DNA from 3 places in the Kitasatospora sp. NPDC028055 genome. Region 2 is predicted to be linked to each of the others. Evidence: riboswitches for the same ligand, from Rfam matches in the RefSeq annotation. Region 2 holds a riboswitch; each other region holds the start of a gene.
What was found. A riboswitch is a leader RNA that binds a small molecule or an ion and turns the genes downstream of it on or off. The one in region 2 is predicted to bind cyclic di-AMP.
Positions count from the first base shown of each region.

Region 1: another riboswitch for cyclic di-AMP. It lies ahead of AB0F71_RS07815 (glycoside hydrolase family 16 protein); the one in region 2 lies ahead of AB0F71_RS26335 (transglycosylase family protein).
Region 3: another riboswitch for cyclic di-AMP. It lies ahead of AB0F71_RS04225 (NlpC/P60 family protein); the one in region 2 lies ahead of AB0F71_RS26335 (transglycosylase family protein).

Region 1 covers NZ_JBEZXE010000004.1:104,283-111,460, forward strand. Annotated here, with positions in the region: gene aceB (malate synthase A) at 1-1,292, opposite strand, end outside; gene AB0F71_RS07805 (IclR family transcriptional regulator) at 1,494-2,291, shown strand; gene AB0F71_RS07810 (hypothetical protein) at 2,464-3,126, shown strand; gene AB0F71_RS07815 (glycoside hydrolase family 16 protein) at 3,269-4,567, opposite strand; cyclic di-AMP (ydaO/yuaA leader) riboswitch at 4,570-4,733, opposite strand; gene AB0F71_RS07820 (phenolic acid decarboxylase) at 5,156-5,491, shown strand; gene AB0F71_RS07825 (alpha/beta hydrolase-fold protein) at 5,610-6,770, opposite strand; gene AB0F71_RS07830 (TetR family transcriptional regulator) at 7,046-7,178, opposite strand, start outside.
Region 2 covers NZ_JBEZXE010000031.1:13,708-20,885, forward strand. Annotated here, with positions in the region: gene AB0F71_RS26325 (DUF397 domain-containing protein) at 1-120, opposite strand, end outside; gene AB0F71_RS26330 (hypothetical protein) at 679-1,626, shown strand; cyclic di-AMP (ydaO/yuaA leader) riboswitch at 2,132-2,294, shown strand; gene AB0F71_RS26335 (transglycosylase family protein) at 2,302-3,603, shown strand; gene AB0F71_RS26340 (hypothetical protein) at 3,764-3,964, shown strand; gene AB0F71_RS26345 (LacI family DNA-binding transcriptional regulator) at 4,163-5,182, opposite strand; gene AB0F71_RS26350 (glycoside hydrolase family 13 protein) at 5,208-6,923, opposite strand; gene AB0F71_RS26355 (carbohydrate ABC transporter permease) at 6,979-7,178, opposite strand, start outside.
Region 3 covers NZ_JBEZXE010000002.1:61,420-68,597, forward strand. Annotated here, with positions in the region: gene AB0F71_RS04220 (NlpC/P60 family protein) at 1-403, opposite strand, end outside; gene AB0F71_RS04225 (NlpC/P60 family protein) at 631-1,746, opposite strand; cyclic di-AMP (ydaO/yuaA leader) riboswitch at 1,757-1,913, opposite strand; gene AB0F71_RS04230 (NlpC/P60 family protein) at 2,252-3,286, opposite strand; gene AB0F71_RS04235 (NYN domain-containing protein) at 3,487-4,788, opposite strand; gene AB0F71_RS04240 (hypothetical protein) at 5,078-5,341, opposite strand; gene AB0F71_RS04245 (rhomboid family intramembrane serine protease) at 5,572-6,354, shown strand; gene AB0F71_RS04250 (Lrp/AsnC ligand binding domain-containing protein) at 6,397-6,678, shown strand; gene AB0F71_RS04255 (aminotransferase class V-fold PLP-dependent enzyme) at 6,682-7,178, opposite strand, start outside.

The DNA of each region.
Region 1 (7,178 bases), on a different contig from region 2:
CGGGTGCAGGTGCCTCCGGCGCCGGCGATGTCGAGCAGTTCGGCGGCGGTGACCGGCTCGGCGGGGCCCGGGTTGTCCTTCTGGTTGGGCCGCTCGCCGAGCACCGCGTCGAAGGAGGCCCGGGCGACCGGGACGAGGTCCGGGTGGGCGACCCAGGAGCCGTCGAAGCCGTTGCCGGCCTCGCGGTCCTTGTCCGCCTTGACCTTCTCCAGCGCGGCGGCGTTGACCTCCGGGTCCCTACGGCTGGGGATGAACGCGGCCATGCCGCCGATCGCGTGGGCGCCGCGCCTGTGGCAGGTCTGCACCAGCAGCCGGGTGTAGGCGGCCATGAACGGCGAGGCCATGGTGACGCTGTTGCGGTCCGGCAGGATGTAGTGCTCGCCGGCGTCGCGGAAGTTCTTGACGATCGAGAAGAGGTAGTCCCAGCGTCCGGCGTTGAGGCCGGCCGCGTGGTCGCGCAGCTCGTACAGGATCTCGTCCATCTCGAAGGCCGCGGTGATGGTCTCGATCAGGACGGTGGCCCGGACGGTGCCGTACGGGATGCCCAACTCGGCCTGGGCGTGGGTGAACACGTCGTTCCAGAGCCGGGCCTCGAGGTGGCTCTCGGTCTTCGGCAGGTAGAAGTACGGGCCGGAGTTGGGGTCCTCGGCGCCCTTGGCGATGAGCCGGGCGGCGTTGTGGAAGAAGTACAGGCCGAAGTCGACGAACGCGCCGGCCACCGGGACGCCGTCGACCAGCAGGTGGTTCTCGTCCAGGTGCCAGCCGCGCGGGCGGACCACGACGGTGGCGAGTTCGGCGGCGGGCCTGAGGGTGTAGGCCTTGCCGGCCGAGCTGGTGAAGTCGATCCGGCCCTCGAAGGCGTCGATCAGGTTGACCTGCCCGCTGACCACGTTCTCCCAGGTCGGGGAGGTGGCGTCCTCGAAGTCGGCGAGCCAGATCTTCGCCCCGGAGTTGAGCGCGTTGATGACCATCTTGCGGTCGGTGGGCCCGGTGATCTCGACCCGGCGGTCCTGGAGGGCGCGCGGCGCCTCGGCGACCTTCCAGTCGCCGGCCCGGACGTCGGCGGTCTCGGGGAGGAAGTCCAGCGTGCCGGTGCGGGCGATCTCGGCCCGTCGGCTCTTCCGCCTCGCCAGGAGCTCCTGTCGACGACCCTCGAAGGCGCGATGGAGGCCCACGACGAAGGCGACCGCCTCCGGGGTGAGCACCTCCTCGGCCCGATGGACGCGCGGTCCGGCGACAGTGACGACCGGAGCGGCGGGGGAGGCGCCGACGGGCCCCTGATCTGCAGCCATGAGCAGGACACTCCTAAGACGGTTGAGCCTGGCAAAGGGAGCTCCGGTGGGAACTTCCTCGGGTACTTCCTCGATCGTTACCCGCCTGTCGGCGGATTCGATTCTGTAAGGTGGAGACTAGTTTCCGCGATACAGAATTTCAACGGTTTGTTGAAGAGGTCGCCGGGACTCTACTCCTCCCCGACAGCGAAGGGAACGCCGGTGGTTGCGACCCCCGACACAGCATCGACGACAGGCGCCGACCGCGCGAGCGGCGGCGTGCAGTCCGTCGAGCGCGCCTTCCAACTCCTGGAGGCGCTGGCCGACTCGAGTGGCGTGGCCACCCTCAGCGAGCTCTCCACCAGCTCCGGCCTCCCGATGCCGACCATCCACCGACTGGTTCGTACCCTCGTCCAGCAGGGCTATGTCCGCCAGGACACCGCCCGGCGCTACACCCTCGGCCCCCGGCTGATCCGGCTCGGCGAGACGGCCGGCCGACTGCTCGGCAGCTGGGCCCGCCCGTACCTGGCCGAGCTCATGGAGGCCACCGGCGAGACCGCCAACCTGGCGGTGCTGGAGGGCGGCGAGGTGGTGTACGTCGGACAGGTGCAGTCGCGGCGCTCGATGCGGATGTTCACCGAGGTCGGCCGACGGGTGCAGCCGCACTGCACCGGCGTCGGCAAGGCGCTGCTCGCCCAGCTCCCCGAGGACGAAGCGCGTGCGGTCCTGGGCCCCAACCCGCTGCCCGCGCACACCGAGTACACCCTCACCGACCCGCAGGCGCTGATGGACCAGCTCGCCGAGGCGCGCGAGCGCGGGTACGTGGTCGACGACCAGGAGCAGGAGATCGGCGTCCGCTGCATCGCCCTCGCCGTCCCGGGCGCCCCCACGCCCACCGCCCTCTCGGTGTCCGGCCCGGAGGCCCGGATCCGGGCACTGGAGGAACAGGCCGGGGCGTCTGCACTGGTACCGGTGATGCACCAGATCGCGGCCCGGCTCGGGCAGGTCCTGGCACCCTGACGATCAGTCAACAGCCTTCCTCGACAAGAGCGATCGGGCCGATGTCGGCGCCCCGCCGTTCGAGTGGCGGTGGGCGAGTTGTGGCGCCGCCGCGTCGGCGGCTCGGACACCCTGGGGCGGACGCGGCCCGCGACGGCGCGGGCCGCCGGAGCACGGGAACAGGGTGAACGGCGTGGCACAGCACGGAGTACGGGGCGGCGCGGGGCGCAGGGGGTTCGGCCGGATCGGCCTGATCGGCCGGGCCGGATGGGTCGGCCAGGTCGGATGGGGCGGCCGGGCCGGATGGGTCGCGGCGGTGACGGCGGGCTGCGCGGCAGCCGCACTGGCCGCCGGCCCGTCCTGGGCGGTGCGGCACCCGGTGCCACGCCCGGACCTTGGGGTCGTCGCGCCGGGTGCGCCCGAGGCGTCCACGCTGCCGGCCGTGGTGGCCAAGCCGTCCGCATCGCACCTGGAGGTGGTCCGGATCGACCCGGACCCGGCGTCGCCAGGCGGCACCACCACCATTCACGCCTTCGTCGCCAACGCGGGCCCGGACACCACCGTGTCCCCGTTCACGGTGACGGTCACCCTCCCGAACGGGGTCACCGCGGCCCCCCCGTTCTACCCAACGGACTGTGAGGTCGTCGCACGCGGCAGGCAGGTGCGCTGCGTCTTCGGCCCCGGGCTGAAGGAGGGGCGCAGCGCGACCGCCCTCGTCCCGGTCGTGCTCTCCCCCGATCTGCCGCTCGGGGTCCTGGCGGGCGGCTCGGTCGAGGTGCGCAGCGCGGACGACCCGGGGGGCATCCGCCACCGGGAGCCGTTCGACATTCGGGTCGTCGAGACGACCCAGGGCTGACGGCCGGATCGCCCCACCGGTCACCGGCCGCCGGCGAGCGGCTGCCGGATCCCGGTGACCGGTGGGGCGGGCTCGTGGTTACCGGTAGACGTGGTCACCGGTACAGGTGGTTACCGGTAGACGAGGTCACCGGCAGACGCGGTCACCGGTAGACGCGGACGTAGTCGGCGGCCATGGTGATCGGGGCGTTCCCCTGCGGCGCCGGGTGGTACTTGCCGGCGCTCACCGAGAGGTTGAGGATCAGGTACGCCGAGAAGTTGGCCCCGACGCCCTTGCCGTCCGAGAACACCTTGACGCCGTTGACGTACCAGTCCACCGAGTTGGCGCCGTAGTAGGTGCCGATGGTCACCCACTGGTCGGCGGCGACGGCGCTCGCATCGGTGTAGTAGTCGGGGTTGCCGGGGTTGACGTGGTTGGTCAGCTCCAGCAGGTTCGGGTTGTCGGGGTGGTACTCGAAGGAGTCGATCTCCCCGTTGCCGTTCTTCCAGGTCCACAGGGCGGGCCAGGCGCCGGTGCCGGCGGGCAGCTTGACCCGGGTCTCGGCGTAGTCGCCGGTCTTGACCTGGAAGCCCTCGGCGGAGCCCTCGGTGGTCAGGAAGCCGGTGTTCCAGGACTGCTTGCCGTTCTCCAGGGTGGGGCCGCCCGGGGTGGCGGTGAACGTGGCGACGCCGTTCCCGACGGTGACGTTGTTCTTGTTCAGCCAGTCGAGCTTGTTGTCGTCCGGGTTGTGGTTCCCGTACTTGTACGAGGTGCTCTTGTCACCGACCCAGCGCTGGCCCCAGTTGATCGGGCCGTTGAACTCGTCGGACCAGGTCAGCGACTTGCCCGCGATCGGGGAGGACGGCGCCGGGGTCGTCGGGGTGGCCGTGGCGGTCGGGGTGCTGGTCGGGGTCGCGGTGGGGGTCGCCGTGGGGGTCGCCGTGGGGGTCGCGGTGGGGGTCGCCGTCGGGGAGGGGGCCGGCGTGGGCGTACCCGTGGCCGAGACCACCAGCTGCTGCGAGGGCAGGTTGTGCCACGCGCCGCCGAGGTCCTGCCAGAAACCGAACTGGGTGTACGTCCCGGCGGCCAGGGTGCGGGCGGCGCTGGTGTAGTTGAATCCGCCGGGGCAGATCTGCACGTTGCTCGCGTTGCCCGGGAAGTCCAGGTTGGTGCCGCGCGCGTCACGGACGCCGACGCCGACGGTCTTGGCGGTGAAGCAGGCCGAGGAGTGCAGGGCCAGCGAGGCGGTGCCGGCCTTGCCGGCGACCATGGTGGCGGGGGCGAGCCGGTCCTGGGTGACGGTCGGGCCGGTGGCGGCCTGGGCGCCGGAGACGGACGGCAGGCCGAGCAGGCCGGCGCCGGTGATGGCGAGCGCCCCGGTCGTGGCGAGGGCGGCGTTGCGGCCGCGGTGGGACGGACGGGCGTGGCGGGGCGCGCGACGGCGCCGGGCAGGCTGGTGCATGGGGATCCTCTGCGACGCCTGCGAGGTGAGCTGTCGGATTCGGGCTGCAGTTGCCCGGCCGCCTGTGGAGCGGCTTCACCCCTAGCCGCGACCCGCACGCTGGTGCGTACGGGCCGGGCGCTGACCTTGGTTCCCCCGCTCCCGTCCGCTGTGGTGCTCGGGTACTCGCCGGCGGGTGGACGGGACTCGGCGTCCCGGCGGCGGGGTCCGCGACGGCGGACGACGAGTGCAGGCTAGGCAGGCCATCCGTGGACGGACAACCTGATCAAGCCGGTTGTCGCACAGCTCACAGTGGTGTCGATCAACGACGCTGCGTGGTGGCCGAGTTGATCACCGGAGTCGACGCCGCCCGGTCCCCCCGTCCGGCCCGCCCGGACTGCCGACCGCACACTGTACGCGGTACGACGGTGGCGGACCGTACCGTGACCGCCGAACCGTGACCGCCGAACCGTGACATCCGTGGCGTGGAGCCGCCCGTATCCGCCCGGTCGGATAAATTGGAGCCCTGGGATTTTCCACGGTGCACAAGAGCACCGACCAGAGCCGTACGACCCGTCCGCCGTTCCGGAGAAGAGGTTCCGCCCCACCATGACCGCGCCCGCGCCCCTGCCCGCCTTCGCCGGCCGCACCTACGTCTTCCGGGCCGACAACGGCGCGGCCTTCCGCAACTCCTACTCGGCCGACGGCACCCGGCTGCGCTGGGAGGGCCTCGGTGAGTCGGCGGGCCAGTGGGAGGACGTGCGGCTGCACGTCGCCGAGGTCGCACCGGAGATCTACTTCGTCAGCTGGACGGAACAGAGCGGGATCACCGTCAGCCACGTGATGGACCTCAACGCGCTGACCGTACGGGCCTTCTGGACCTTCGAGGGCGAGGGCGGCCGGGTCGGCCAGTTGCACACCGGGACGCTGGAGCGGGTCGCCTGACCGGCGCCGAAACGGACCGACCCCCCGGGAGCCGCGGCTTCCGGGGGGTCGGTGTGTTCGGTGTGTTCCGTGCGTTCTGCGTGTCCTGCGTGTCCTGCGCGTTCCGCGGGCGGCGCCGTCAGACGGTCTGGCCCGGGTGGCCCGGCTGGTTCGGGACCTTGAGGTGCTGGGACAGCCACTCCAGTGAGGACGGCAGCAGGGCGCTCCAGGTCTCGAAGTTGTGGCCGCCGTTCTCGAGCATGCTGTAGGAGACCTTCATCGGGCTCTTCGCGGCGTCGATGAACGCCTCGGTGTCCTGCTTGTAGTTGCCGTCGCCCTTCTTGGTGCCGGCCAGCAGCACGGAGACGTTCGGCTGCGGCAGGTTCTTCAACCGCCACATCAGGTCGGCCTCGTTGCGGCGCTGCTTGCTGCCGCCGAAGAGGTCGCCGGTGGTCGGGTCGTCGGCCGCCTCGTAGTACCCGGAGAGGGACACGGCGGTCGGGAAGACGTCCGGGTGGCGCATGGCCAGCTTGAGCGCGCAGTAGCCACCGGTGGAGTTGCCCATGAAGGCCCAGGCCTGCGGGTCGGTCGAGACCCGGTAGCTGGCCTGGATCGCCGACGGGACGTCCTTGGTGAAGTACGTGTCGGACTGGGCGCCGCCGGGGATGTCCTCGCACTCGGTGTCCTGCGGCAGCGCGGGCGAGGGGCGCATCAGGACCATGACGGTCGGCTGCATCCGGCCCTCCTGCAGCAGCTTGAGCGCGGCGCCCGGGTAGTTGAAGCGGGTGATCAGGTTCTCGGCGATTCCTGGGAAGCCGGTGCTGACGATCACGGCCGGGAACTGCTTCTGCGCGTACTCGGGCTGGAAGTACTGGGGCGGAAGGTAGACGTAGCCCTCGGTCGACAGCCGGCTCTCCTTGCCGTCGATCCGGACCTTGCGGATCTCGCCGGACTGGCTGGGCTCACGGCCCATGGCGCCGCCGCCCTTGACCGAGGCCTGGCCTATGGTCTCGACCAGCAGTCGGCCGGAGGCGTCCGCCTTGTTGTGGATGACCACCGGGCCGGTGCTGCCCGTGCCCATCAGGTCGTCCCAACTGCTATAGAAGGCGAAGTAGTTGTTCGCCACCAGCCCGAGCGCGGCGAGCACCGCCAGCTGGGTGGCGAGCAGCGCGCCGATCCGGCCGAGCACCGCCTGCCAGCTCTTCCGGGCGAGTCTGGGCCAGAGCCAGACCGTGCCGACCATCATCACGACCGCCATCAGCACGGCCAGTGCCAGCACCTTGTGGCTCGTCAGACCCATTTTCCAGTTGCTCCCACGCCTCGAACTCCCACCCCTCCGTTCAGGGACATCCGAGGAGGTCACCCCGGTTCCCCCACCGGGGCGCGAGCACCAACCCTAGCGGGAGCTGTAAGGAAGCTGATCGGGGGCTGTGGGCAGGCCGCGAACAGATGACAGAGTTCAACTTTCAGATAACAGATAACAGATAACAGATTTCGAAAGTTGTTCGCTGTCATCTGTTCGCCGCTATCCGTTCGCGGCCGTCTGTTCGCTTGCGCCCGCTCGCCGCCAGCCCGCTAGTCCCCCGCCGGCTGAGCCCACAGCCGTAGCCCCACCGTGAGTTCGCGCATGCAGCGGCCGCCGAGGTCCTGCGGGGAGCCCGGGCCGGTGACAGCCGCGTCGGAGCCCGCCCACTGCTCCAGGGCCACC
Region 2 (7,178 bases):
GACGCAGTTGCCCTGGGAGTTGCTGTGCCGGCTCTTCTGCCAGACCACCCCCGTGAGCTCGGCGGCGGCCATCCCGTTGTAGGCGTGGTTGGAGCCGTGCGTGTCCTGCGAGTCGTGCATAGAAGTCTCCCGAAGAGCTCCGGAGTTGTCGTCCAGCGCGGCGCCCCGGCACCCGCCGAACGAACGGACCGGCCCCGTACCGGCCCGGCACAACGCCTCACTTGACGCGATGATAGCCGCAGTGCACGTGCATCAGCACGGGACATTGCAGGTGCACGAGGCTTTTCGACGGTCGCCGCGAACTCTTCACGGACCCTTCTCCTGACGGTACGTAAACGGACATAGGCGATTGAATCGACGGTCCGTCCATAACCGGCCGTGAGCGCTTCCCCGCTGAATGTTGATCTTCGAATGCCGGGAGTCGCCCCGCCGTGACCCTCCGTCAGGTCGCCCGGCGACTGTGAGACATCTCACGCCAGACCGGTGCAACGCGCCGCCCCACCGGATACGTCAGGGCAACTGAGGGGCTCCGTACGGGGCTTGGGCGAGGAATGTCCGGATTGTAGGCAATCGCCCCGGACCGGAGCGGCATGAACACGACCCCCGCACCGTGACCACCCGAAACCCGTACGGCAGCCGACTGCAGGCCTGACGGGCAGATGTCCTACGATCTCCGGCATGAGCACCGCAGCCATCCCGGGCGCGCCACTGCCCGTCCGCACTCCAGGCTCCCGTGCGCGGGGGCGCCACCGCCGCCCCGAGCGCCCCGAGATCCGCACCGGCTCGCCGGCCCTGGTGCTCGCCGTACCCGCGACCGCGGGGCCCGAGTCCCGCTCGGTCGTCGCGGAGCTGCTCTCGATCGTCCGCAGCGAGCACGCCGGCGTCCAGGCCGCGGTCGGCTACCTCCCGGCCACCGACGCCGGGGCCGCGGAGCCGCAGGAGCACACCGTCGCGGAGCTGCTGGCGGCGGCCGCCGAGGCCGGACTGCCGACGCCCGTCGTGGTGCCGCTGGTCCCGGGCCCGCACGACTTCCTGACCGGGCTTCACGCCGTCGCCGCCGAGTACGGCGCGACCGTCACCGACGCGCTGGGCCCGCACCCGCTGCTGGCCGAGGCCGTCCACGTCCGGCTGTCCGAGGCCGGGCTGGCGCGGGCCGACCGGGCCCGGCTGTTCGCCATCGCGACCGCCGCGGACGGCGTGGTCCTGACCACCGTCGGCGGCGAGGACGCGGCCGCCGCGGCCGGGATCACCGGCGTGCTGCTGGCCGCCCGACTGGCCGTCCCGGTCGTCGCCGCCGCGCTGGACGTGCCCGGCTCGGTCGCCGCCGCCGTCGGCCACCTCAAGGAGACCGGCTCCGAGCGCCCGGCCCTGGCCCCGCTCGTGATCGGTCCGGAGGCGGACTCGGAGCTGCTCGCCGCGGCCGCCGAGGAGACCGGCTGCCCGTCGGCCGCGCCGCTGGGCGCCTATCCGACGGTCGGCCAGCTGATCGCCTCCACCTACCTGGCCGCCCTGCCGGTGCCGACGGCGGAGGAGCTCGCCGAGGCCGAGGCGGAGGCCGCGGCCACCGTCGGGGCCGAGGGTTCCCGGCGGGCCCACGCGGCCGCCGAAGGGCCCCTGGAGGGCTAGCACGACCCGCTGAACGCCCGTCGGCCGCCACCGGCGGAACCCGCACGGCCCGTACCGCCCATACCGTCGAAAGGGCCCGGAACGACTTCGTTCCGGGCCCTTTCGACGTGCTCCGATTCACCCCACTGGTGAGCTGGGCCGACAATGCGACGCAATGTCCGTTTCCGGTTCATTTGTCGATGAATATCCGACGGGTGGTGAGCACGTTCCCCGGCGCGCGATTCACGGCCGCTCCCCCCGTACCCCGAGCGTGCGCCCTTTGCGCTCCAACGCTCCGTCACCTCTTTCCTGAGGCGGAGCCAGTTATCAGAATCCGCTGCGATATTGCCGGAAAACGATCATTTACGATCATGAATTACGGGCCGTGCGGCGTTTCCCGCTAAACCGTGATGCGCATCACAGGTATTTGCAGATCTCACTTAAGTCTGCTTAACGTGCTCCCCGTTCGTGACCACACGGACCCAGTTCATCCGCGACGCCGAGTCCTGCCGTCGGATGTCCTGGCAGCGCGAAAACGCATCACGGCAGGAGCGGGGGAACCACAGGTAAGTCGCCCCGGACCGTTCTCCGGAACCGTCCAGGGCTAGGGGTGAAGCCGCGCCCACAGCGCGGCCGGGCAACTCCAGCCCGAATCCGACAGCTCACCTCGCAGGCGTGGGAGAGGACCGCGTCTTCATGCTGCCTTCCAACGGCAACCGCCTGTCCAGCCGCACCCGTCGCGTGATCGCCGCCCTCGGCGTCGCCGGCGTCGGCCTCACCGTCCCCTGCCTCACCACCGGCACCGCGAACGCCGCCTCCGTCGCCACCTGGGACAAGGTCGCCCAGTGCGAGAGCGGCGGCAACTGGAGCATCAACACCGGTAACGGCTTCTACGGCGGCCTCCAGTTCACCTCCAGCACCTGGGCCGCCTTCGGCGGCACCGCCTACGCCCCGCAGGCCAACCAGGCCACCAAGGACCAGCAGATCGCCGTCGCCGAGAAGGTCCTCGCCTCGCAGGGCCCCGGCGCCTGGCCGGTCTGCTCCGGCCAGGCCGGTCTGACCAAGGGCGGCGCCGCAGCCGCCGTCGACACCTCGGCCGGCTCCACCGCCGCCAAGCCCGCCGCCAAGCCGGCCACCCCGAGCAAGCCCGCCGCGAAGCCCGCCAAGCCCGCCGCCCCCGCGCAGGACCAGGCCCAGGCCTCCGGCGACTCCGCGGCCGCCTCCGCCCAGTCCGCCAACAGCACCTGGGCCCAGAAGCGCCAGGCGCAGGCCCAGGCCGGCAGCTACACCGTCGTCGACGGCGACTGGCTGTCCTCGATCGCCGACAAGCACAACATCCAGGGCGGCTGGCAGCGGCTGTACGACCTCAACCGCAGCACCCTGACCGAGGGCCCGGACACCATCTACCCGGGCGAGCAGCTGACCTTCGGTGACGGCGCCTCGGCCCAGGACGACCAGTCCGCCGCCAAGTCCGGCTCGGACTTCACCTGGTTCGACCGCTCGCAGAAGGCCGGCCAGGCCTCGAACGGCGGTGCCGTGAACGCCAAGCCGACCGCCCAGAGCAAGCCGTCCGCCACCAAGCCCGCGTCGAAGCCGGCCGCCCAGGCGCAGACCCCGGCCGCGGCCCCGGCCGCCACCGGCAGCATGGCCGCCGCGGTCTCCTTCGCCCAGTCGAAGATCGGCCAGGCGTACGTCTACGGCGGCACCGGCAACGGCGGCTGGGACTGCTCCGGCCTGACCCAGGCCGCGCTGCGCGCCGCGGGCATCAACATCCCGCGCGTCGCCGCCGACCAGGCCGCCGCCAGCACCCACGTCTCGCTGGACAGCCTGCAGCCGGGCGACCTGCTGTTCTGGTCCAACAACGGCCAGGACTCCGGCGTCTACCACGTCGCCATCTACATCGGCAACGGCCAGTACGTCGAGGCCGCCAACCCGAGCTCGGGCGTCCGCCTCCAGACCATCGCCAACTGGGCCCCGGACTTCGCCGGCCGGGTCTGAGCGACCGCGAACCGAGCGGCCGCCAACGGCTGACGCCGGAGCCCCGGGGAGAGCGCACCCGCTCCTCCCGGGGCTCCGGCGTGCCCGCAGGCCCGGATTCCGCATGGTCAAACCCCGGCCCACGGGGCATGCTGCTGCTCTGCACCCGAGGAGGAGTCACATGGCCCAGGTCACCATCACCCTCGACGCGAACCTCGCGATCGATGCGATGCTGCTCTCCGGCACCAAGAACCCGCAGGACGCCGTCGAACTGGTCGTACGCGACTACCTGGCCCGCGGCCGCCGTACCGGGACCAGGACCGGCGACGCGGCCGACGGCCACCGGGTCTCCACCGACCGCCCGGCCGCCCAGGAGGGCTGACCGACGGCCGAGCCCGGCCGGGCGGAGCGGAGCGGGCCGGGCCGCCCCCGAGCACCGCACGCCGACGGGCCCCGGAGAGCAACCGCCCTCCGGGGCCCGTCAGTTGGCCCGCTCTGCCCGGACCTGCCCGGCCAGCTCTGCCCGGCCAGCTCTGCCCGGCCCTGCCGGCCCCCCGGCCCCCCGGGCCGCGCCCGGTTCTCAGCGCGCGCAGGCCCCGGTGGAGCCCCGCATCACCAGCTCCGGCTGGAACATGAACTCCCCACGCTGGGCGGAGTTCCCGCCGACCTCCTCCAGCAGCGCGTCCACCGCCGCCGTCGCCATCGCCTCGACCGGCTGGCGGATGGTGGTCAACGGCGGCTCGGTGAAGGCGATCAGCGGCGAGTCGTCGAAGCCGACCACCGACACGTCCTGCGGCACCGACAGCCCGCGCTGGCGCACCGCCCGGATCGCGCCGAGCGCCATCATGTCGCTGCCGCAGATGATCGCCGTGCAGCCCTTGTCGAGCAGCGCGCCGGCCGCCGCGTGCCCGCCCTCCACGCTGAACAGCGTGTGGTGGACGAGGTCCTCGGCCTCCTCCCCGCTGAGCCCGAGCACCTCGCGCATCGCCGCCGTGAAGCCCTCGATCTTGCGCAGCACCGGCACGTACCGCCGCTGCCCGACCGCCAGCCCGATCCGCTCGTGCCCGAGCTCGGCCAGGTGCTGGACGGCCATCCACATCGCGGAGCGGTCGTCCGGCGAGATGAACGGCGCGTCGATCTTCTCGCTGTAGCCGTTGATCAGCACGAACGGCACCCCGCGCCCGGCCAGCCGGGCGTAGCGGTCGTGGTCGGCCGTGGAGTCGGCGTGCAGCCCGGAGACGAAGACGATGCCCGCCACGCCCCGGTCGACCAGCATCTCGACCAGTTCGTCCTCGGTGGACCCGCCGGGCGTCTGGGTGCACAGCACCGGGGTGAACCCGTGCCGGCTCAGCACCTGCTCGATCACCTGGGCCAGCGCGGGGAAGATCGGGTTGCTCAACTCCGGTGTGATCAGCCCGATCAGGCCCGCACTGCGCTGGCGCAGCCGGGTCGGCCGCTCGTAGCCGAGCACGTCGAGCGCCGCCAGGACGGTCTGCCTGGTGGCCGCGGAGACGTTCGCCTTGCCGTTGAGCACGCGGGAGACGGTGGCTTCGCTGACCCCCGCCTGCGCCGCGATGTCTGAGAGTCGCGCCGTAGTCACGGGCCCAGAGCCTATTGCACCCACGTCAGACCGCCCACCAGCCGGTGCTGTCCGGTGCGAGCACGGTCTCGCCGCCGTCCGTCCCGAGTTCGGTCGAGGAGAGCAGCAGTCGGCCGGGGACGGGTATCCGCACCGGCTCGCCGGTGGTGTTCACCGTGCAGACGAAGGAGCCGCGCCGGAAGGCGAGGGTGCCCTCGGGGGCGTCCAGCCACTCGACCCCGGTGCCGGCGCCGAGGTCGGGCTGCGCCCGGCGGACGGCCAGCGCGCTGCGGTAGAGCTCCAGGGTGGAGGACGGGTCGCCGGTCTGCGCCTCGACGCTCAGCCCGGCCCACTCGGCGGGCTGCGGCAGCCAGGACGGCCCGCCCGCGACCGGTCCGAAGCCGTACGGGGCCTCGGTGCCGGACCACGGGATCGGCACCCGGCAGCCGTCGCGGTAGCCGTCCTGGCCGGCCTGGCGGAAGAAGGACGGGTCCTGGCGGACCTCGTCGGGCAGGTCGGTGACGTCAGGCAGGCCGAGCTCCTCGCCCTGGTAGACGTACGCGGAGCCGGGCAGCGCGAGCATCAGCAGGGTGGCGGCGCGGGCCCGGCGCAGGCCGAGCGCACGGTCGCCCGGGGTGCGGATCTGGGTGCCGAGGCCGGGCTCGTTGGCGAACCGGGTGGCGTGCCGGGTGACGTCGTGGTTGGACAGCACCCAGGTGGTGGGGGCGTCGACCGGGCGCATCGAGTCGAGCGAGAGGTCGATCACCTCGCGCAGCGCGGCGGCGTCCCAGTCGGTGCCCAGGTACTGGAAGTTGAAGGCCTGGTGCAGTTCGTCGGGGCGGACGTAGTTGGCGGTGCGCTGGACGGTCGGGGTCCAGGCCTCGGCGACGCCGATCCGCTGCCCCGGGTACTCGTCGAGGATCCGGCGCCAGCTGCGGTAGATCTCGTGCACGCCGTCCTGGTCGAAGAACGGCATGACGTCGTTGCCGAGCAGCTTGAGCTGGTCGGCGCCGCCGAGGTCGGGCAGTCCGGGGGCCTTGACCAGGCCGTGGGCGACGTCGATCCGGAAGCCGTCCACGCCCATGTCCAGCCAGAACCGCAGGATCGAGCGGAACTCGTCGGCGACGGCCGGGTTCTCCCAGTTGAAGTCGGGCTGCTCGGGGGCGAACAGGTGCAGGTACCAGTCGCCGGGGGTGCCGTCCGGGTCCTCGGTGCGGGTCCAGGCCGGGCCGCCGAAGATGGACTCCCAGTCGTTGGGCGGGAGTTCGCCGTTCTCGCCCTTGCCGGGGCGGAAGTGGTAGCGGTCGCGCAGCGGGGAGCCGGGGCCCTCGCGCAGGGCGCGCTGGAACCACTCGTGCTGGTCCGAGGAGTGGTTGGGGACGAGGTCGACGATGATCCGCAGGCCGAGCCGGTGGGCGTCCCGGATCAGCGCGTCGGCGTCCAGCAGGGTGCCGAACATCGGGTCCACGGCGCGGTAGTCGGCGACGTCGTAGCCCGCGTCGGCCTGCGGCGAGGCGTAGAAGGGGGAGAGCCAGACGGCGTCCACGCCGAGGTCCCGCAGGTACGGCAGCCGGCTGCGGATGCCGGGCAGGTCGCCCATGCCGTCCCCGTTGGAGTCGGCGAAGCTGCGCGGGTACACCTGGTAGATGACCGCGTCCCGCCACCAGCCTCTGGGCGCGCCGCCGGTCACGGGAGCCGGGGTCGCCGTCTCCTGAGCGGTGTCGGCGGCAGGCCGGGAGGTGTCGGCCAGGTTCTGGGTCATGGACGGTATCCCTCGGGGATCGGAGGAGCGCTGGAAAGCAAGGGTGCTGGGAGCGTTACGACTTGGAGGCACCGGCGGTCAGGCCGGTGACCAGGTGGCGCTGCACCAGGTAGAAGAAGGCCGCGGAGGGGATCGCGATCAGCACGGCGGTGGCGGCCATCAGGTTCCACTGGGCGTCGTGCTCGCTGACGAAGCTCTGCAGGCCGACGGCCAGCGTGTACTTGTCCGAGCTGAGCATGAAGGTGGAGGCGAACG
Region 3 (7,178 bases), on a different contig from region 2:
GGGTGCGGGCGCGGGTGAGGTAGGCCTCCGGGTCGCTGGAGAGCATCAGCTGGGCGGTCTGGGTCATCCCGCCGCCCCGGTACTCGGCCCCGGCGACCGTGGCGAGGTCCCCGCGCAGCTCGTTGAGCTGCTCCTGGGCGGTGGCGACCTCGCCCTGGAGGATCGTGGTCTCGCCCTGCAGCCGCTTCTGCGCCTCCTGCGCGGCGTTGTACTTCTCCGAGGCCTGTTCGGCCTCGTCGTACAGCTGCTCGACCTGGGCCTTGACGTCCTTGCGGTCGGGCGCGTCCGGCGCCCCGGGGGCGGCCTGGGCGCTGCCGGCGGTCGCCACGCCCAGGGCCGTGGTGGCGGCCGCGGTCAGTACCAGCGCACGGGCGAGCAGTTGGGAACGACGGTGCACGGGCATGGCGGCAACGGCTCCAGTCCTGCGGCGCGGCCCCGCGGCCGCGCCCCGGTGGGCGGCCGTCGAGCGGGAGTCCGGTGGCAGACGTTAGCGAGTCCGGGCAAGTGAGTCCAAACCCCTACCGACCCGAATATTTGACCCCTAATCGGACACCAGGTCGATCCGCCGGAAAAGCCGCAGGCCCGGCCCTCCGTGACGGAGGACCGGGCCCGTGAACGCGTGGGTGGGGATCAGACCCGCACGATGGAGGACAGCGGCATGTTGGAGACGGCCTCGTAGCGCACCGACGCGCCCGGCTTGGGAGCGTGCAGCACCTGGCCGTTGCCCGCGTAGATGCCGACGTGGTGGGCGTCGCCGTAGAAGATCAGCATGTCGCCGGGCTGGGCCTGGGAGATGTCCGAGCCGATCCGGGTGCCGGCGCCGGCCTGCTCCTGCGAGGTGCGCGGCAGCGACACCCCGGCCTGGTTGAACGCCCAGACCATCAGGCCGGAGCAGTCGAAGGAGCCGGGGCCGGTGGCGCCCCAGACGTACGGGCTGCCGACCTTGGTGGCGGCGGCGGCCAGCGCGGCGGCACCGTGCGAGCTGCCCGGGGCGACCTTGACCGGCGCGGCGGTGGAGCCCGAGCCGAGGTCGCTGCGGCTGTTGTCGCGCGAGGCGCGGTCCGGCGTGGCCGGCTTGGCGGCGGCGGCGGCCTTCGCGGCGGCGTCGGCGGCGGCCTTCTCCTCGGCCGCCTTGATCGCCTGGCGCTCTTGCTCGGTCAGCGTGTTGAGCAGGTCCTGGGCGGCCTTGAGCTTGTTCTGGACCTCGTCCTTGGAGGCCTTCAGCTGCTGGGTCGTGGCCTCCAGCTCGCCGAGCTTGCCCTGGGCCTCGGTGCGGTCCTGGTCCAGCTTGCGCTGCTGGTCCTGCAGCTGCTTGAGCTGGTTCTTCTGGGTGCTGCCCGCCTGGTTCAGCGCGCCGGCCTGGTTGAGGAAGTTGTCCGGGCTGGAGGAGAACATCAGCTGGACCGTCGGGGATATGCCCCCGTTGCGGTACTGCTCGCCGGCGATCTCGGCCAGGCCGCCCTGGAGGTCGGTCACCTGGGCCTGCTGCCGGGCCACCTGGTCCTGGAGGCCGGAGACCTGCTTCTCCAGCTCCTGCTGCTTCTCCTGGGCGGCGTTGTACTTCTCGGTCGCCTGCTCGGCCTGCTCGTTGAGCTGGTCGACCTGCTCCTTGACCTGGTCCTTGGTCGGCTGCGGGTCGGCGTGCGCGCCGGACTGCGCGGAGAGGGCGACGGCCGCGGCGGCGAAACCGGTCAGGATCGAGACGCGGGTACGGCTGGCGGGCTTGGGACGACGATGGGACGCCACGAAGGCGGACTCCTTCTTCCTACTCCCGCCTACCGGGTGAGCTGACGGGTTCGGGCCGGAAGCATGCCCTACGACGCCTCACCGGCCTCACCTACGGCCGACCTGGCGCCGATTCACCCCGGAGGAACGTGTGGTTCCCCGGCTCCGCTCCGCAGCGCCCCCGACTACTGGGCTCCCCTGTCGGGCAGTCGTTGCGACCTGCCCCGCTGTTTCGCGAACTCGGCGGTAACCACCGCCGCCACCCGGGCTGGGTGATCGACTGTGCGGTGGTTCGGGGCACGACCCTAGTAACTGAACCGTGATCGGTTCAAATCCTTGTCAGAAAAAAGACGGAAGATTACCCATGTTCTTTTGTGAAAATGACTGATGGTGATCAGCGCCGCACGCAAAGCTGATCGACTCTCACCGTCCGGCCCATCGGGGACGCACACCCGAAGCGCCACCCCCGATCGGAGGTGGCGCGGATCACAGGGCCGGAACCGGCCCTCGGGGTGGTGCCGGGGCGTCAGATCCGGCGGATCGTGTTGATCGACATCGCGTCGGCCTTCATCACCTTCACCACGTCACCGGTGTGCGGCGCGTGGACCACCATGCCGTTGCCGATGTACATCCCGACGTGGTGCATGTCGCCGCCGTAGATCACCAGGTCGCCCGGCTGGGCGGTGGCCAGCGTCACGGCGGTCCCGATGTGGCCCTGCTCCTGCGAGGTGCGCGGCAGCGAGACGCCGGCCTGACCGTACGCCCAGACCATCAGGCCCGAGCAGTCGAAGGTGGAGGGCCCGGTGGCGCCCCAGACGTACGGCGAACCCTGCTTGCTCATCGCCTTGGCCACCGCCACGGCGGCGTAGCCGCTGGCCGGCGGCAGGTTGCTGAGGTCGACCCGGTCGGCGCCGCGGGAGGCGCGGTCGTCCTGCTGCTGCTGGGCCCGGAGCGCGGCCCGGTCGGCGGCGCTGAGCGAGTTCAGCAGGTCCTGGGCGGCCTTCAACTTGGTGTTGACGTCCGCCTTGGCCTGGTTGAGGTCCTTGGTGGTGGAGTCCAGGGAGGCGAGCACGGCGGCCGCCTCGGCCTTCTCCTGGTCCAGCCGGCGCTGCTGGTCGAGCAGGCCCTTGAGCGCCTCGGTCTGGGTGGTGCTGGCCTGCTGGACGCTCGACGCCTTGTCCAGGTAGCCGGACGGGTCGGAGGAGAGCATCAGCTGCACGGACGGGTCGATGCCGCCGGTGCGGTACTGCTCGCCCGCGACCTGGGCCAGGCCCACCTGGAGCTGGCTCATCTGGTCCTGGCTGCGGGCCACCTGGTCCTGGAGCTGGTCGGCCTGCTTGCGGAGCTGGTCGGCACGCTCCTTGGCGCCGTTGTACTTCTCGGCCGCCTGCTCCTGCTCCTGCTGGAGCTGGTCGATCTGCGCCTTGACGTCGCTCTTGTTCGGCTGCGGCGCCGCGTGCGCGGCGACCTGCGCGGAGAGGGCGACCGCGGTCGCAGCAGCAGCGGTGAGCACGGAGACCCGTGCGCGGCTGGGCTGCTTCGGACGGCGGTGGGAGGCCAAGAGACCGGCTCCTTCTTCCATCGGACTCACCTGATCAGGTGAGATTCCGGAAAATAGGTTTGACGCCAGACCCTAGTGAAGATCTACCCGTTTTGCCACTCCCCCGAAGGCGTGAACTCCGGTTCCCCCACTGACTTCACCGGATCCGCACACCCGCACGGAAACCCCACTGACCTGCCGTCACCGCCTCCGGCCCCAGCTCAGGGCCGGGCCAGCCGGTTCAGCAGCAGCACCGAGGCCACCGGGCGCGCACCCGCCTTCCGCACGCCCTCCGCGACCTCCCGGTCGGTGGAGACCACCACCACCGGGCGGCCCTGCGGCTCGGCCCGGACCAGACGGCGGATCAGCTCGTCCGCGGTCTCGCCGGTCCGGCTGAACCGTACCCGGACCCCGCGCGGCGGCGCCATGATGACCGGTACGTCCAGGTCCTGCCCGTCGAACACACAGGTGACCTCCGCCTGGGTGCGCTGGGCCAGCATCGCCAGCCCGCCCAGCAGCCGGATCCGCTGCTGCTCCAGCGGCAGCGCCGGATACCCGGTCTTGGTCACGTTGTAGCCGTCCACCACCAGGTGCACCTGCGGGATCGCCAGCAGCTGGTCCAGCAGCGCCGGGTCGTCCTCGGCCAGGCCGCGCCGGGCCACGTCGTGCGGCGAGGCCGCCCCCGGCACCACCGCCTCCACCAGGTCCGCCGGGCGGATCTGGGAGACCGGCAGGGCCAGCTCCCGCTGCAGGCCCTGCGCCGACTGCAGCACGGTGTCCAGCAGCAGCCGCAGCCGCATGTCCTCGACGCTGCGGCCCTCCCGGGCCGAGCGGCGGCCCTGCTCGACCGCGGTCTCCAGTTCGGACACCCGGTGCCGCAGCCGCCGCGCCTCGGACTCGGCCGCGCTGCGCTCCCCGGCGGCCTGCGCCCTCGCCGCCTCCAGCTCCCCGGTCACCCGCCGGGTCTCGGCCTGCGCCCGCCGGGTGTCGCTCTCCAGCGACCGCACCTTCTTGCGCAGCGACTCGGCCTCGCGCCGGACGCCCTCGAACTCCGCCCGCTGGCGCTCCAGGTCCGCGCGCGCCGCGGCCCGCACCTCGGCCAGCTCGGCCTGGAGCTTCTCCACCAGCCGGGAGGCCTCCGCCGCCGCGTCCTCGGCGCCGGCCCGCTCGGCCTCCTCGCCCGCCTCGGCGACCAGTCGGCTCCAGCCGGGCGAGCGCACCAGGTAGGCGGCGGCGGCGACGTCCATCGGATCGGCGGCGCCGGGGACGGTCCCCGACTCCAGCGCCTTCACCAGGTCCGGCTGGCCCAGCCGCAGCCGCTCCGCTATCCGCACCCGGAAGGCCGGCTCGGACTCCAGCGCCGCCGCCAGCGCGGTGGCCGCGTACTTGGCCCGCCGCGCGGGGGTGAACTTGACGTACTGACGCAGGCTCTGCGGCAGCTCCCCGGGCGGCAGCCCGCCCAGCGCGTCCGAGGCCAGCCCGACCACCCGCCGGCGCACCCCCTCGGGTAGCGGCCGGTCCAGCTTCTCGGCCGCCCGCTCGGCACCCGCACCGGCCGGGGCCGCGCCGGGGCCCTCCGGGAGCTCGGTCTCGGACGGGCCCGGCTCGGCGGCCGGCTCCGGTGCCGGCGCAGCGGGCTGAAGCCCCTGCGCTTCGCCGGGCTCCCTCGCTGCGTCCACCACGTCCTCGGCTCCGATCCTGGTCCAGCGGGTGCGGCCGCGGCCGCCCCTGTCGTCACGCTCCGTGCGTCTTGTCTGTATTGTCCCGTGCGGTGGACGGCGGCGTCGCGCACCGCCCACCGCACCGGCGGGGTCAGCCCTGCGCGGCGGGGGCCTCCACGCCCTCGGCGCCCGGACGGGCCACCAGCTCGACCTGGTCCACCGCGTTGCACCAGCGGCAGCGCACCGACTCCACGGTCTCGCTGTGCACCTCGGTCTCCTCGACCCGGGATTCGCCGGCCAGGTCGAAGTGCAGGAACTCGGTCACCCGCGCGGAGCGGGTCACGTCGAAGCGGGTGAGGTTGCCGCACAGCGTGCAGCGCCAGCGCGTCTCGGCGGTCGGAGCGGCGACGGTCATCGGGGGGTCCTCTCGGCTGGTCCCTGGGCGGGCGAGGCGCTCCCCCCGGAGCCCCGGCGTCGGCGGCGGGAGGCGGGAATGCCCGCCCCAAGCCTATTGCCTGGGGCAACCACCAGGACCACCGGTCAGCCGAGATGACCGGAGCCCGTCCCGCCCCGCCGGACGGCCCAGTAGTCCACCTGCCGTAAACCGCCGTGTCACCTGCCGCGCCCGGAGGGATGCTTGGCCGCATGGCGCTCACGGCCCCCGACCACACCGACGCGCGGGACGGCCGCCCGGCGCTGCCCGCCCCGGCGGTCACCTACGCCCTGATCGCGGTCAACACCCTGGTCTTCCTGCTCGGCCCGGCGGCCGGCCTCAACCCCCTGTACGGCACCGGCCAGACCCGGATCTGCGCCGAGCAGCGGTACGAGCAGCGCTGGGGCGCCGTCCCCGCCGAACTGCTGACCGGCCACCCGCTGACCGCCGGGCAGCTGGCCGAGGCCCCCGACCCGGTCCCCGGCTGCCCCGCCGCCCCCACCCCGGGCAAGCACCCGGCGGTGTCCGCCCTCACCGGCCTCTTCCTGCACGCCGGCTGGCTGCACCTGCTGGGCAACCTGCTCTTCCTGCACGTCTTCGGCCCGACCGTGGAACGCCGGGTCGGCCGGGCCAGGTACCTCCTCTTCTACCTGGCCGCCGGCTGCACCGCCTCGTACGGCTTCGCACTCGCCGAGTCGCACGCGCCCGACTCCACCCGGGTTCTGATCGGCGCCTCGGGCGCGATCTCCGCCGTGCTCGGCGCCTACCTGCGCTTCCACCCGCGGGCCCGGGTGACCACCCTCGTCCCGCTGCTCCTCTTCCTCCCGCTGCGCTTCCCGGCCTGGCTGGTGCTCGGCCTCTGGTTCGCCCTGCAGTGGTGGTCGGTGCACTCGGCCGGGCCCGGGGTCGCCTACCTGGTGCACGTGATCGGCTTCTCGGCGGGCTTCCTGTACGCCTGCACCGTGGTCGGCCACCCCCCGAGACGCCCCGGCTGAGGCCCGATACGCTGGCCGCACCCGCATCAAGGAGCCCGAACTGTGATCACCGCCATCGTCCTGATCAAGACCAGTGTCGACCGCATCCCCGAGATCGCCGAGGCCATCGCCGCGATCGAGGGCGTCAGCGAGGTGTACTCGGTGACCGGCGGATACGACCTGGTGGCGATGGTCCGGGTGCGCCGCCACGACGACCTGGCCGAGGTCATCCCGGGCCGGCTCAACAAGGTCCCGGGTGTGGCCCACACGGAGACCCAGATCGCCTTCCGCACCTACTCCCAGCACGACCTGGAAGCGGCCTTCGCCCTCGGCCTGGACGAGTAGGACTCAGCCCGCGCGGCGCGTGTCGGCGACGCAACGGCCGCCCTCGTTGCGGTAGTTCCACGCCGCGCCGTCCGTGACCAGCTCGCGGACCGCGGCCAGGAAGCGCTCGACGTGCTCGTCCGGCGTACCGGCCCCGAAGCTCACCCGGATCGCGTTCAGGCTGCGCTCACCGGGCAGCGAGGGCTCGGGCGCCCCGCACTCGGAGGGCGCCGAATCCTCGTCACCGAGCAGGGTGCGCACCAGCGGGTGCGCACAGAACAGTCCGTCGCGCACGCCGATGCCGTACTCGGCGGACAGCGCGGCCGCGAAGTGCGAGCTGTTCCAGCCGCGGACGACGAAGGACAGCACGCCCACCCGGGCCGAGCCCGCCCCGAACAGGTTCAGCACCCGGACCTCGGGGATCTCCGCCAGCCCCGCCGTCAGCCGCTCGACCAGCTCCCGCTCCCGGGCCTCCAGCGCGTCGAAGCCGGCCTCGGTGAGCGCCCGACAGGCCGACGCGA